DNA from 2 places in the Halomonas zincidurans B6 genome. Region 2 is predicted to be linked to the other one. Evidence: riboswitches for the same ligand, from Rfam matches in the RefSeq annotation. Region 2 holds a riboswitch; the other holds the start of a gene.

Region 1 (5,432 bases), 1.9 Mb from region 2:
GCAGCAACATGCCGCCGAGCACCATCACCGCCATCATCTGGCCGATGTGCTGAACGCTGAATCCGCTGCGCTGCAGGTAGAGCGGCAGCAGCGAATAGAGCGCGGCGACCGCCAATCCCGATCCGAAGCAGCCCATCACCCCGGTCGGGGTGAGCATGATCAGGCGCAACGGCGGCAGCGGCTCGGCGTGCTCGAGCAGCGGCGAGACCCGCGGAATCATCGCCATCGGCAGCACCGACAGCGACGCCAGCAGCCCGATCACCATGAACGGCACCTGCGCGCCGGCGGCATCGGTCACCCCCAGCAGCAGTTGGCCGATCACCCCGGCGGCATACAGCGAAATCATGTACAGCGCCAGCAGCCGGCCGCGCACCCGGGTGTCGGAGGCGGTCAACAGCCAGCTCTCGATGACCAGATACACACCCACCGTCGCCCAGCCGCCGATCAGCCGCAGCACGAACCACGACCAGGGATTCAGCCATAACCCCGCCAGCAGCACGGTCACCGCCACCAGCGAGGCGAAACAAGCATAGGCACGGATGTGGCCGATGCGCAGCAACAGCCGGTCGTTGAGCAGCGCACCGATCGCCAGGCCGATGAAATACGCCGACGAGACCCAGCCGATCACTACCGCCGAGGCGCCGGCGGCGTCCAGACGCAGGGTGATCAGCGTTGCCAGAAAGCCGTTGCCGATCCCCAGGATGAAAAGACCCAACAGGGGAGCCAGGGCCATGGCCAGTAACTGGGGCGACATGAAATGGATGCCTCACGATCGATGGTAACGGCGGTGCCACGCCAAGGTGGAACGCCAGACGGACAACGCTGTCATGGAAGTAGCGCAATTTCGCGGGCGACTATACGCCGGCGCCTGCCGGCAACAAAGCACTTTTGCGCGGCCAGCACCGCCCGTTGTCACAGCGTATTAGCGGTTGGCGATTCATGCCACTGGTCACTCGGTGACGCGGGACAGCGACGCGCGTATCAGCGTATGCTGGAATACCGAGAACAAGCCGGGTCGCCGTCGCCGACCGGCGGCTGCGCAGCCATGAAAGCCCATGAGGAACATGCCAATGCTAGCGGGCCTGGACCATCTGGTCGTCACCGTCACCGACATCCCCCGGGCGGTGGATTTCTACACCCGGGTGCTGGGGCTGGAGGCGCGCTATCGCGACGCCGAGCGCGTCGACCTGGTGCTCGGCGACATCGCCCTGCGCCTGCATCCGGTCGATACCTCGATCGCGCCGCGCGCCGGCTGCCCGATGCCCGGCAGCCTGGACATCTGCTTTCGCAGCCTGCTGCCGCTCGACGAGGTACAGGCGCACCTGGATGCCCTGGCCATTCAGGTCGAGACCGGCCCGGTGGCCCGTCAGGGCGCCGGCGGGCCGATCGTCTCGCTGTATCTGCGCGATCCTGACAACAACCTGATCGAACTGTGCCGCCCCGATCGTCAATAGTTTCCATCCCCCCGCCTTCATCGACCTGGAGATCCGTCATGGCCGATCCGCTTTTCGACAGCCCCGAAACGTTCGCCGACGAAGCCCCGCAGCCTGCCGACACCACCATGGCCATGGTGGTCTACGCGTTGCTGCTGGCCGGCTTCGTGGTCGGCATCACGCCGATCGTCGGGGTGATCATCGCCTACGTGTATCGCGGCAAGGGCCCGCCGTGGCTGGATGGGCATTACCGCTACCAGATCCGCACCTTCTGGATCGGCCTGCTGTATGCCATCGTCGCCGCGCTGCTGTCGCTGATCGGCATCGGTCTGATCCTGATGCTGGGCTTGGCGATCTGGCTGATCGTGCGCTGCGTCAAGGGCTTCAAGGGCCTTCAGGAAAAGCGCGCGCCGAGCAATATCGAAACCTGGCTGTGGTAGCGTGACGACACGACACCGACCGAAAGCGCTGCATGAAGCCCGCGGCGCAACCCGTTAAATGCTCGCCCCGGAGTTTGAAGCCGTCGACCCGCATGAGTGACCGACCCTACCCCAGCGCCTTGCAAGCGCGCTTGATCGCTGCCCTGTGGCGCCTGCTGTCGCACGCCCGACCCATCACGCTGTGGCGTCTGGCGCGCCGACTGGGGCCGCTGATCTATCGCTTCAGCGCCCGCGAGCGCAAGGTCACCGATATCAACCTGCGCGAGGTCTACCCCCAGTTCGATGACACGCGGCGCGCTCGGCTGGCTCGCGACAGCCTCCGTCATTCCACCGCGACGATGCTCGAGCTGGGCTTCGCCTGGATGGCCGATCCGGCCCGGGTCGAGGCCTCGATCCAGGCCGTGCACGGCCGCGAGCTGCTCGACGAGGCCCGCGCCGAGGGCCGCGGGGTGATCGTGCTGGCGCCGCATTTCGGCAACTGGGAAGTCCTCAACTTCTGGCTGTCCGCACACTTCCCGTTCACGGCGATGTACGAGCCGCCCAAGATCGCCGAGCTCGATCCGCTGATCCGCCAGGGCCGCGAGCGCATGGGCGCGGCCTTGGTGCCCACCAATTCACGTGGCGTCGCCGCGCTGCTCAAGGCGCTCAGGCGTAGCGAGGCGGTGGGCATCCTGCCCGACCAGGAGCCCGACTGGCGGGGCGGGGTATTCGCCGACTTCTTTCATCGCCCGGCCTATACCGGCACCCTGCTGCCCAAGCTGGTGGCGCGCACCCAGGCCCGAGTGGTCACCGGCGTGGCCCGCCGCCGACAAGCCGGCGAAGGCCAGCCACAGGGGTTCGAGATCCATTTCCTCGCCGCCGACGAGCGCGTCTACGATGCCGACGAGGCAATCGCCGCACGCGGCGTCAATGCCAGCGTCGAGGCGGCGATCGCCCTCGATCCGGCGCAGTATCAGTGGGAATACAAGCGCTACCGCAAGACCCCCGAAGAGCAGCAACAGCGCAGCGACTACCGCCGCCACCGGCTCTATCGCTGAACCCGCACGGCTACTCGGGGCGCATGATGCCGGGCCTTGCTGTCGCACGCGGCGCGAAGGCCGCCTTCCTTTCGCACGCCGCTTGACCGGCGCCGCGGCGTTACCCACACTGCCGACTGTGCGGGCGCGTTCCCGCACACGCTTGACGGGGTGCCGGTGGAACCGGCTGAGATCGCCTTATGGCACGGCAATACGCCGTGGCGTCATGGCGGGGCCCGTTGAACCTGAACTGGCTAGGACCAGCGTAGGGATCAAGCGACATGCAGCCGGATTCCATCGGCCTGCCTCTGTCCTCCCGGCGGTCCTCCCTGACAGCGCCTACCCAAGGGAGAACACCATGAGCAAGACCACCCACTTCCTCGCCGAAACGGCCCAAGTCGACGAAGCGGCCATCCAGGCCTTGCCCGGATCGCGCAAGATCTACGTCGAGGGTACGCGTCCCGACATCCGCGTGCCGTTGCGTGAGATCAGCCTCTCACCAACCACAACTTCCGGCGTCGATGAAGCCAATCCGCCGCTGCTGGTCTACGACACCTCCGGCCCCTACACCGACCCCGAGGCCGACATCGACCTGCGCCGCGGCCTGATTGAGCTGCGCCGCGCCTGGATCGACGAGCGCGACGACACCGAGCGGCTCGACGGCCCCACCTCCGAGTATGGCCACCGCCGCGCCAACGACCCGACGCTGGCCCCGCTGCGCTTCGACCTGACGCGTACGCCACGGCGCGCCAAGCCCGGGCGCAACGTCACCCAACTGCACTACGCCCGTCAAGGTATCGTCACCCCGGAAATGGAGTTTATTGCCCTTCGCGAGAACCAGCGCCGGCAAGCACTCTCTACAAAGTACGCAGGTACCGAAGAAGTCGAACGGATACTCGGCCACCAGCACCCGGGCGAAAATTTCGGCGCCCGCCTGCCCGAGGAGATCACCCCGGAATTCGTGCGCGATGAGGTTGCCGCGGGCCGGGCGATCATTCCCTGCAACATCAACCATCCGGAATCCGAGCCGATGATCATCGGCCGCAACTTCCTGGTGAAGATCAACGGCAACCTGGGCAACTCGGCGGTCACCTCCTCCATCGAGGAAGAGGTCGACAAGATGACCTGGGGCATCCGCTGGGGTGCCGACACCATCATGGATCTGTCCACCGGCGCCAACATCCACGAGACCCGCGAATGGATCATCCGCAATGCCCCGGTGCCCATCGGCACCGTACCGATCTACCAGGCGCTGGAGAAGGTCAAGGGTGCAGCCGAGGACCTGACCTGGGAAATCTTCCGCGACACCCTGATCGAACAGGCTGAACAGGGCGTCGACTACTTCACCATCCACGCCGGCGTGCTGCTGCGCTACGTGCCGCTCACCGCCAGGCGCGTCACCGGCATCGTCTCCCGCGGCGGCTCGATCATGGCCAAGTGGTGCCTCTACCACCATCGCGAGAGCTTCCTCTACGAGCACTTCGAGGAGATCTGCGAGATCTGCAAGCGCTATGACGTCGCCTTCTCGCTGGGCGATGGCCTGCGCCCGGGCTCGGTGGCCGACGCCAACGACGAGGCCCAGTTCGCCGAGCTCGAGACCCTGGGCGAGCTGACCCGCATCGCCTGGCAGCACGACGTCCAGGTGATGATCGAGGGCCCCGGCCACGTGCCCATGCAGCTGATCAAGGAGAACATGGACAAGCAGCTCGAGTATTGCGATGAAGCGCCCTTCTACACTCTGGGACCGCTGACCACCGACATCGCCCCGGGCTATGATCACATCACCTCCGGCATCGGCGCGGCGATGATCGGCTGGTACGGCTGCGCGATGCTCTGCTACGTCACGCCCAAGGAGCACCTGGGCCTGCCCGACAAGGACGACGTCAAGACCGGCATCATCACCTACAAGATCGCCGCCCACGCGGCGGATCTCGCCAAGGGTCATCCGGCCGCACAGAGGCGCGACAACGCCTTGTCCAAGGCGCGCTTCGAGTTCCGCTGGGAGGATCAGTTCAACCTCGGCCTCGACCCGGACACCGCGCGGAAATACCACGACGAGACCCTGCCCAAGGACTCGGCCAAGGTGGCGCACTTCTGCTCCATGTGCGGTCCCAAGTTCTGCTCGATGAAGATCAGCCAGGAGGTCCGCGACTATGCAACCGAACACGGCCTGGACGGCGACCGGCAAGCGGTGATCAAAGGCATGGAAGAACAAGCCGAGCGATTCCGCGAGCAGGGCGGCGAGCTCTATCGCGACGTCTGAGCGCCGCGTCGACCTCTGACGACGCCGCGCCGACCACACCAGTCGCGCGGCGTCTTTGGTTCGGACTCTCGAAGCGCCTTGCCATGGACCCGGAACGCGGGTTGGTATAGCGTACCCGCGATGACACACCGGATGGCTACCGGCACACAAAGGAAATCAGGATGCACAAGACACTAGGCGGCAAGACGCTCGGTCTACTGGTGGGTTTGCTGGCGCTGTCGCGGCTGACCATGGCCCAGGTAGAGGCCCCGGCGAACGAGCCGGTGGGCCATTACCCATT
Region 2 (5,432 bases):
ATCGCCGTCTCCTCGATCTGCTTGAGCGCGATCAGGTCGATGTCGCCGCGCGAGTGGGCGCCCATCGCCTCGAACACCGAGACGATGTCGGTGTGATTGTCGCCCGGCAGGATGGTCCCGCCGTAGACGAACACGCTGGGCCGATCGAGCCGCGCCAGGCCGATCATGCAGCCCGGCATGTTCTTGTCGCAGCCGCCGATCGCCACCAGCCCGTCGAAGCCCTCGCAACCAGCCACCGTCTCGATCGAGTCGGCGATCACCTCGCGCGAGACCAGCGAGTACTTCATGCCCTCGGTACCGTTGGCGATGCCGTCCGAGATGGTGATGGTATTGAACACCACGCCCTTGCCGCCGGCCTCGTTGGCTCCCGCCCGGGCCTGCTCGGCGAGTTCGTCGATATGACTGTTGCAGGGCGTGACCTGGCTGGCGGTGGAGGCGATGCCCACCTGCGGCTTGCAAAAATCGTCGTCCTCGAAGCCCACCGCACGCAGCATCGCGCGGCTGGCCGACTTGCCAGGGCCGTCGACCACCGGGCTCGAATAGCGACGACGCGGGTCGGCGTGGGGTTCATCACTCATCACGGCTACTCCCTGAACTGGTCACGCGGGCGGGTCTGTTGCGAGGCTGCATAACAGCCTAGCCGACTCAGTCTGAAAGCGCGGCAGTCCGCTTGCAAACTGCCTCCGGTCGCTGAGTGGCACAGCGGGCAGCCAGCGAGCCAGCCGATCACTGGGCCGACAGCGCCCTCACCGGCCGCACCCAGGCGACCAGCGCCGCCACCAGCGTCGAGGCCGTCAGCGCGCCGAGAAACGGCGCCAGGGTCGGCGCGCCGCCCGGGAAGCTCGCCGCCAGCAGACCGCCTGCCAGGCTGCCCTGGGCGATCCAGCCCGGCAGCACCGCGCCGCTCAGCCCGGCCAGCCCACCGGCCACCGCCGCGGCGGTGCTCATCCGCGACCAGAGCCCCAACAGCACCGGCACCACCGCCGTGGCGCATAACAGATCGGCGATCAGAAACAGCCGCAGCACCGACACGCCCTGCAGCGCCACCAGCATCGCCGGCACCATCAACGCCAGGGTGATCCAGCGCGCCCCGCTCAGCGACAGCCCGCGTCGGTCGAGGCTGTCACCCTCGCCGACCAGTAGCGAGGCGATGCCATTCTGCAGCGTATCGACACTCGAGGCGACCAGCGTCACCGCCAGCACCAGCGCCAGCAGGCTCAGCCAGCCTGGAGCCGCGATCAGCAGGGCGAAGAACGGCATCGGCGGCTCGCCGAGCCGGGCCTCGCTCAGCGCCGCGAGGATTCCCAGCCCGCCGACGACGGCGACCACCACTACCGTCGTCACGGCGCCGAGTACGGCGCCGCGTCCCAGCGCCCGGGAATCGCGGGCGGCCCAGATGCGCTGCCAGTAGCCCTGGTGGAACAGGTTGGCTGCGGTCACCGCGATCACCAGCGTCAGCGCCACCCCCAGCGCATCGCCGAACGCGACGTCGGGCAGTGCGGCCGAGGCCGGCAACGCGGGCATTCGCGCCAGCGCCACGCCGCCGACGACCAGCAGCAGCGCGCTCAGCAACAGCGCCTGCCAGCGGTCGGTGACCAGACTCGCACGCAGCCCGCCCCAGGCGGTATAGGCCAGCGTGGTCACCGCCACGGCGACGATCGCCACGCTGCCCGACAGCGGCGAGAGCAATTCGGTGATCCCGCCGATGGCGCTCAACTCGGCGGCCAGGAAGCAGGCCATGTAGAGTACCGAGATCAGCGCCACATAGCGGCGTACGCCACTGCCGAACCGCGCCGCGGCGAACTCGCCGATGCTCCGGCCTTCGGGCAGGCAGCGGCGGATCGCCGGGCCGCACAATGCCAGCACGAGAAACGGCAGCGCCGAGCCGATGGCGTAGCCGGCCAGCGCCACCGGGCCGACGAAGGCCCCCACTTCCGGCGGGGCGAAGAGAATCCACGCGCCCATTCCCGAGGCCAGAAACGACAGCCCCAGGGTGGTGGCCGGCTGTGAATTGCGCGCGGTCATGTAGTCGTCGAGCGCCTCCCCCGCGCGGCTCGCGCGCAGTCCCAGGATGGCAAACAACAGCAACGCCGCAGCGAGCGCGGCCAGGGTCGCGTAAAACATGTCGCACTTCCTCCGCCGGTATGAACCGGATCAGGTTCCAGGGTCAGCGCTTTCGTAAAGCCGCACTCTCAGCCCGCCCTGTGGACAGGACTCCCCTGGCGACAGTGAATGTAGATGTGTCGATTAAAGATTAACGCCGCAGCGCCGATAACCCAAGTTATGGCAAATTGTCGTAACCTCGGATGTGCCGGGCATAGCGTCCGGCCTGGCGGTGCTGCATGAACCGCCGGCTCAACGTATCATTCGACGGTCTGAAACGATGACACAACAACGAAGAATAACGCAGACATAGGGTCCAAGCGCCATGCCTTATCACGAAGCCAACGAGCATGCCCCCGGCCGGCTGCATGCGCTGTTCGCCGATCCCTACCAGGCGTTCGGCAATCACGTTCATGCACGCTGGGACCACCTGCCGGTCGCTCTGCACGCTCTGCTCGACCGCCCGCTGGCCGCGGCCGACCTGAAGGTGCGGGTGATCCACGGCTGGGAAAACGGCAACTTCCAGCTCGGCGAACTCAATCATAGCGATCATGCCCTGCGTAACCTCGCCGACCTGCGCCACGTCGAGGCCCGCTATCGCCAGGCGCGACGCGACGGCCAGGCGCTGCCCTGCGACGACCGCTCGCTGCTCGAAAGGCCGCTGGACGACGCGATCGCCCAGGCCGAGCAGGCCGGCCAGGCGATAGACGAGCTGACTCGCAGCACCCCGGCGCGCTGGCCCGCGTTCGACCAGGGGCTGCTTCTCTATACCTTCTTCAAGATCTATCATCGCCTTACCTACGGCGAGGACGACGTCTACCGCTCGATCCGCTGCCTGACGACTTCCGGGCCCTGCGAGGTCCACGAATTCCACCTCGAAGAGGGCGAGTTCGCCATCGTCACGCCCGCCGAGGGCGAGCCGCAGGCCACGACCCTGCTGGTGCTTCACGAAAGCCAGCTCGAGCCGGTCATTCAGTTGCTTCAGAGGTGCCGGATCGTCTAGACGCACTGACTCTTTGTTTCTCTCAACGCAGGACGGCCCCGTCTCCGGCGAGACGAGGCCGCGTTACAGCATGGTACGAATCAGCCCATCGAGATGGTGCTGTTGATTCCCGAGGAGACGTTTTCCGGCTCGAACCAGCGCGCGGTGACGGTCTTGGTCTGGGTCCAGAACTGGATCGCCTGCTTGCCGTTGGGCCCCAGGTCGCCGAGCTTCGAGGCCCGCGAACCGGTGAAGCTGAAATACGCCACCGGCACCGGGATCGGCACGTTGATACCCACCTGGCCGACGTCGATGTCGCTCTCGAAGCGCTTGGCCACCCAGCCGGAGTTGGTGAAGATCGAAGTGCCGTTGCCGTTGGGGTTGGCGTTGATGAACGCAATGGCGTCGTCCAGCGTGTCGACACCGACCACGCACAGCACCGGACCGAAGATCTCCTCGCGATAGATGGCCATGTCGGCGGTCACGTCGCTGAAGAGGGTCGGCCCGACGAAGTTGCCGTCCGGATAGCCGTCGACGCTCAGGCCGCGGCCGTCGAGCTTGAGCGTAGCGCCTTCGGCCTCGCCCTTGCCGATCAGCGCCACCACCCGCTCGCGCGCCGCCGGCGACACCAGCGGGCCCAGGTCGGCGTCGCGCTGGGTGCCGGGGCCGACGGTCATGGCGCGGGACTTGTCGACGATCTCGTCGAGCCACTCGCGCGCTTCGCCGACCAGCACCAGTACCGAGTTGGCCATGCAGCGCTGGCCGGCGGCGCCGAACGCCGAGCCCAGCAGGTTGTTGATCGCCTGGCTGCGATTGGCGTCGGGCATGATCACGCAATGGTTCTTGGCGCCCATCATCGCCTGCACGCGCTTGCCGGCGGCCCCGGCGCGGGCGTGGATCTGTGTGCCGACCGGCGTCGAACCGATGAACGACACGGCCTTGATGTCCGGGTGGTCGCACAACCGGTTGGCGACCTCGGGGCCGCCGTGCACGACGTTGAGCACACCGGGCGGCACACCCGCCTCATGGGCCAGCTCGACCAGCCGCATGGTCGACGACGGGTCCTGCTCGGAAGGCTTCAAGACGAAGGTGTTGCCGGTGGCGATGGCCAGCGGAAACATGAAGCACGGCAGCATGATCGGGAAGTTGAACGCGGTAATCCCCGCGCCCACGCCCAGCGGCTGGTTGAGCGAATAGACGTCGACGTCGCTGGCGGCATTCTCGGCGATTTCGCCGAGCTGCAGCGAGGTGATCGAGCAGGCATGCTCGACCACTTCCAGGCCGCGCCCCACCTCGCCCTCGGCGTCGGGCAGGGTCTTGCCGTGCTCCTCGGTGATCAGCGCCGCCAGCTCGCCGGTGTGTTCGCGGATCAGCGCCTGGAAGGCGAGCATGATGCGCATGCGCTTGGCCAGCGGCACCTTGCGCCAGGTCTTGAAGGCGACCTGGGCGCTGGCCACCGCAAGGTCGACCTCCTCGACGCTGCAGAACGGCACCCGGGCGACGACCTTCTGGGTCGCGGGATCGATCACCTCGCGCCAGTCACCGGACTGCGACGGCACGGGCTTGCCATCGATATAGAGGGCGATATCTCGGACGGACATGCGGGCGGCTCCTGTTGTGATTGTGGCTGTCGCTAACATTCTTGCTATGGCCAGTTTACGCGCACGGCAACCCCGCACAACGCCTGCCCGCGTACGACTTTCGTCCGCCTCAGGTGCCGCAGAAGGTGCGCAGCACCTGCTCGCTGGGCGCGGCGGGCAGCGCGTACTCCTCGCGCCCCGGCTGCTCGTCGAAGGGTCTGGAAAGCACCTCGCGCAGCGTCTCGAAGGGCCCTAAGTCGCCGTCGTCCGCCGCCGTCAGCGCCTCCTGGACGCGGTGATTGCGCGGGATGTACCTGGGATTGGCCGCGCGCATGCGCCGGGCGATCTCGTCGGGCTCGGCCGCCTCGCGCGCCAGCCGCTCGCGCCACCGGGCGAGCCAGGCCTGGATCGGCTCGCTGCGTTCGAACAGCTCGAGCAGTACCGGTTCGGCCTCGGCCGAGGCCGCCACGTCACCGAGTTGCCGGAAAGTCAGGGTGAAGTCCGCGCGCCCCGCCTGCATCGCCTCCAGCAGTGAATCGACGAGCTCGCCGTCGCCCGCCTCCTCGCCGGTCAGGCCGAGCTTGGCGCGCATCACCGCGAGTTTCTCGGCCTCGAAGCGCCCCGGATAGGTCTCGATCACCTGGGTGGCTCTGGCAATGGCCTGCTCCTGGTCCGCGTCGATCAACGGCAACAGCGTCTCGGCCAGCCGCGCCAGGTTCCACTGACCGATGCCCGGCTGGTTGCCGTAGGCGTAGCGCCCGCCCTCG

The links. A riboswitch is a leader RNA that binds a small molecule or an ion and turns the genes downstream of it on or off. The one in region 2 is predicted to bind thiamine pyrophosphate.
Region 1: it holds a riboswitch for thiamine pyrophosphate, as region 2 does, so the genes downstream of both, thiC (phosphomethylpyrimidine synthase ThiC) here and HALZIN_RS0101955 (sodium:solute symporter family transporter) in region 2, are expected to answer to the same signal.

The regions. Positions count from the first base shown of each region.
Region 1 covers NZ_JNCK01000001.1:2,320,655-2,326,086, forward strand. Annotated here, with positions in the region: gene HALZIN_RS0110955 (MFS transporter) at 1-754, opposite strand, end outside; gene HALZIN_RS0110960 (VOC family protein) at 1,071-1,454, shown strand; gene HALZIN_RS0110965 (DUF4870 family protein) at 1,493-1,873, shown strand; gene HALZIN_RS0110970 (lysophospholipid acyltransferase family protein) at 1,966-2,910, shown strand; TPP riboswitch at 3,047-3,178, shown strand; gene thiC (phosphomethylpyrimidine synthase ThiC) at 3,248-5,152, shown strand; gene HALZIN_RS0110980 (L,D-transpeptidase family protein) at 5,314-5,432, shown strand, end outside.
Region 2 covers NZ_JNCK01000001.1:411,081-416,512, reverse strand. Annotated here, with positions in the region: gene ilvD (dihydroxy-acid dehydratase) at 1-578, opposite strand, end outside; gene HALZIN_RS0101955 (sodium:solute symporter family transporter) at 727-2,124, opposite strand; TPP riboswitch at 2,114-2,231, opposite strand; gene HALZIN_RS0101950 (hypothetical protein) at 2,429-3,106, shown strand; gene HALZIN_RS0101945 (CoA-acylating methylmalonate-semialdehyde dehydrogenase) at 3,187-4,686, opposite strand; gene HALZIN_RS0101940 (protein adenylyltransferase SelO) at 4,796-5,432, opposite strand, start outside.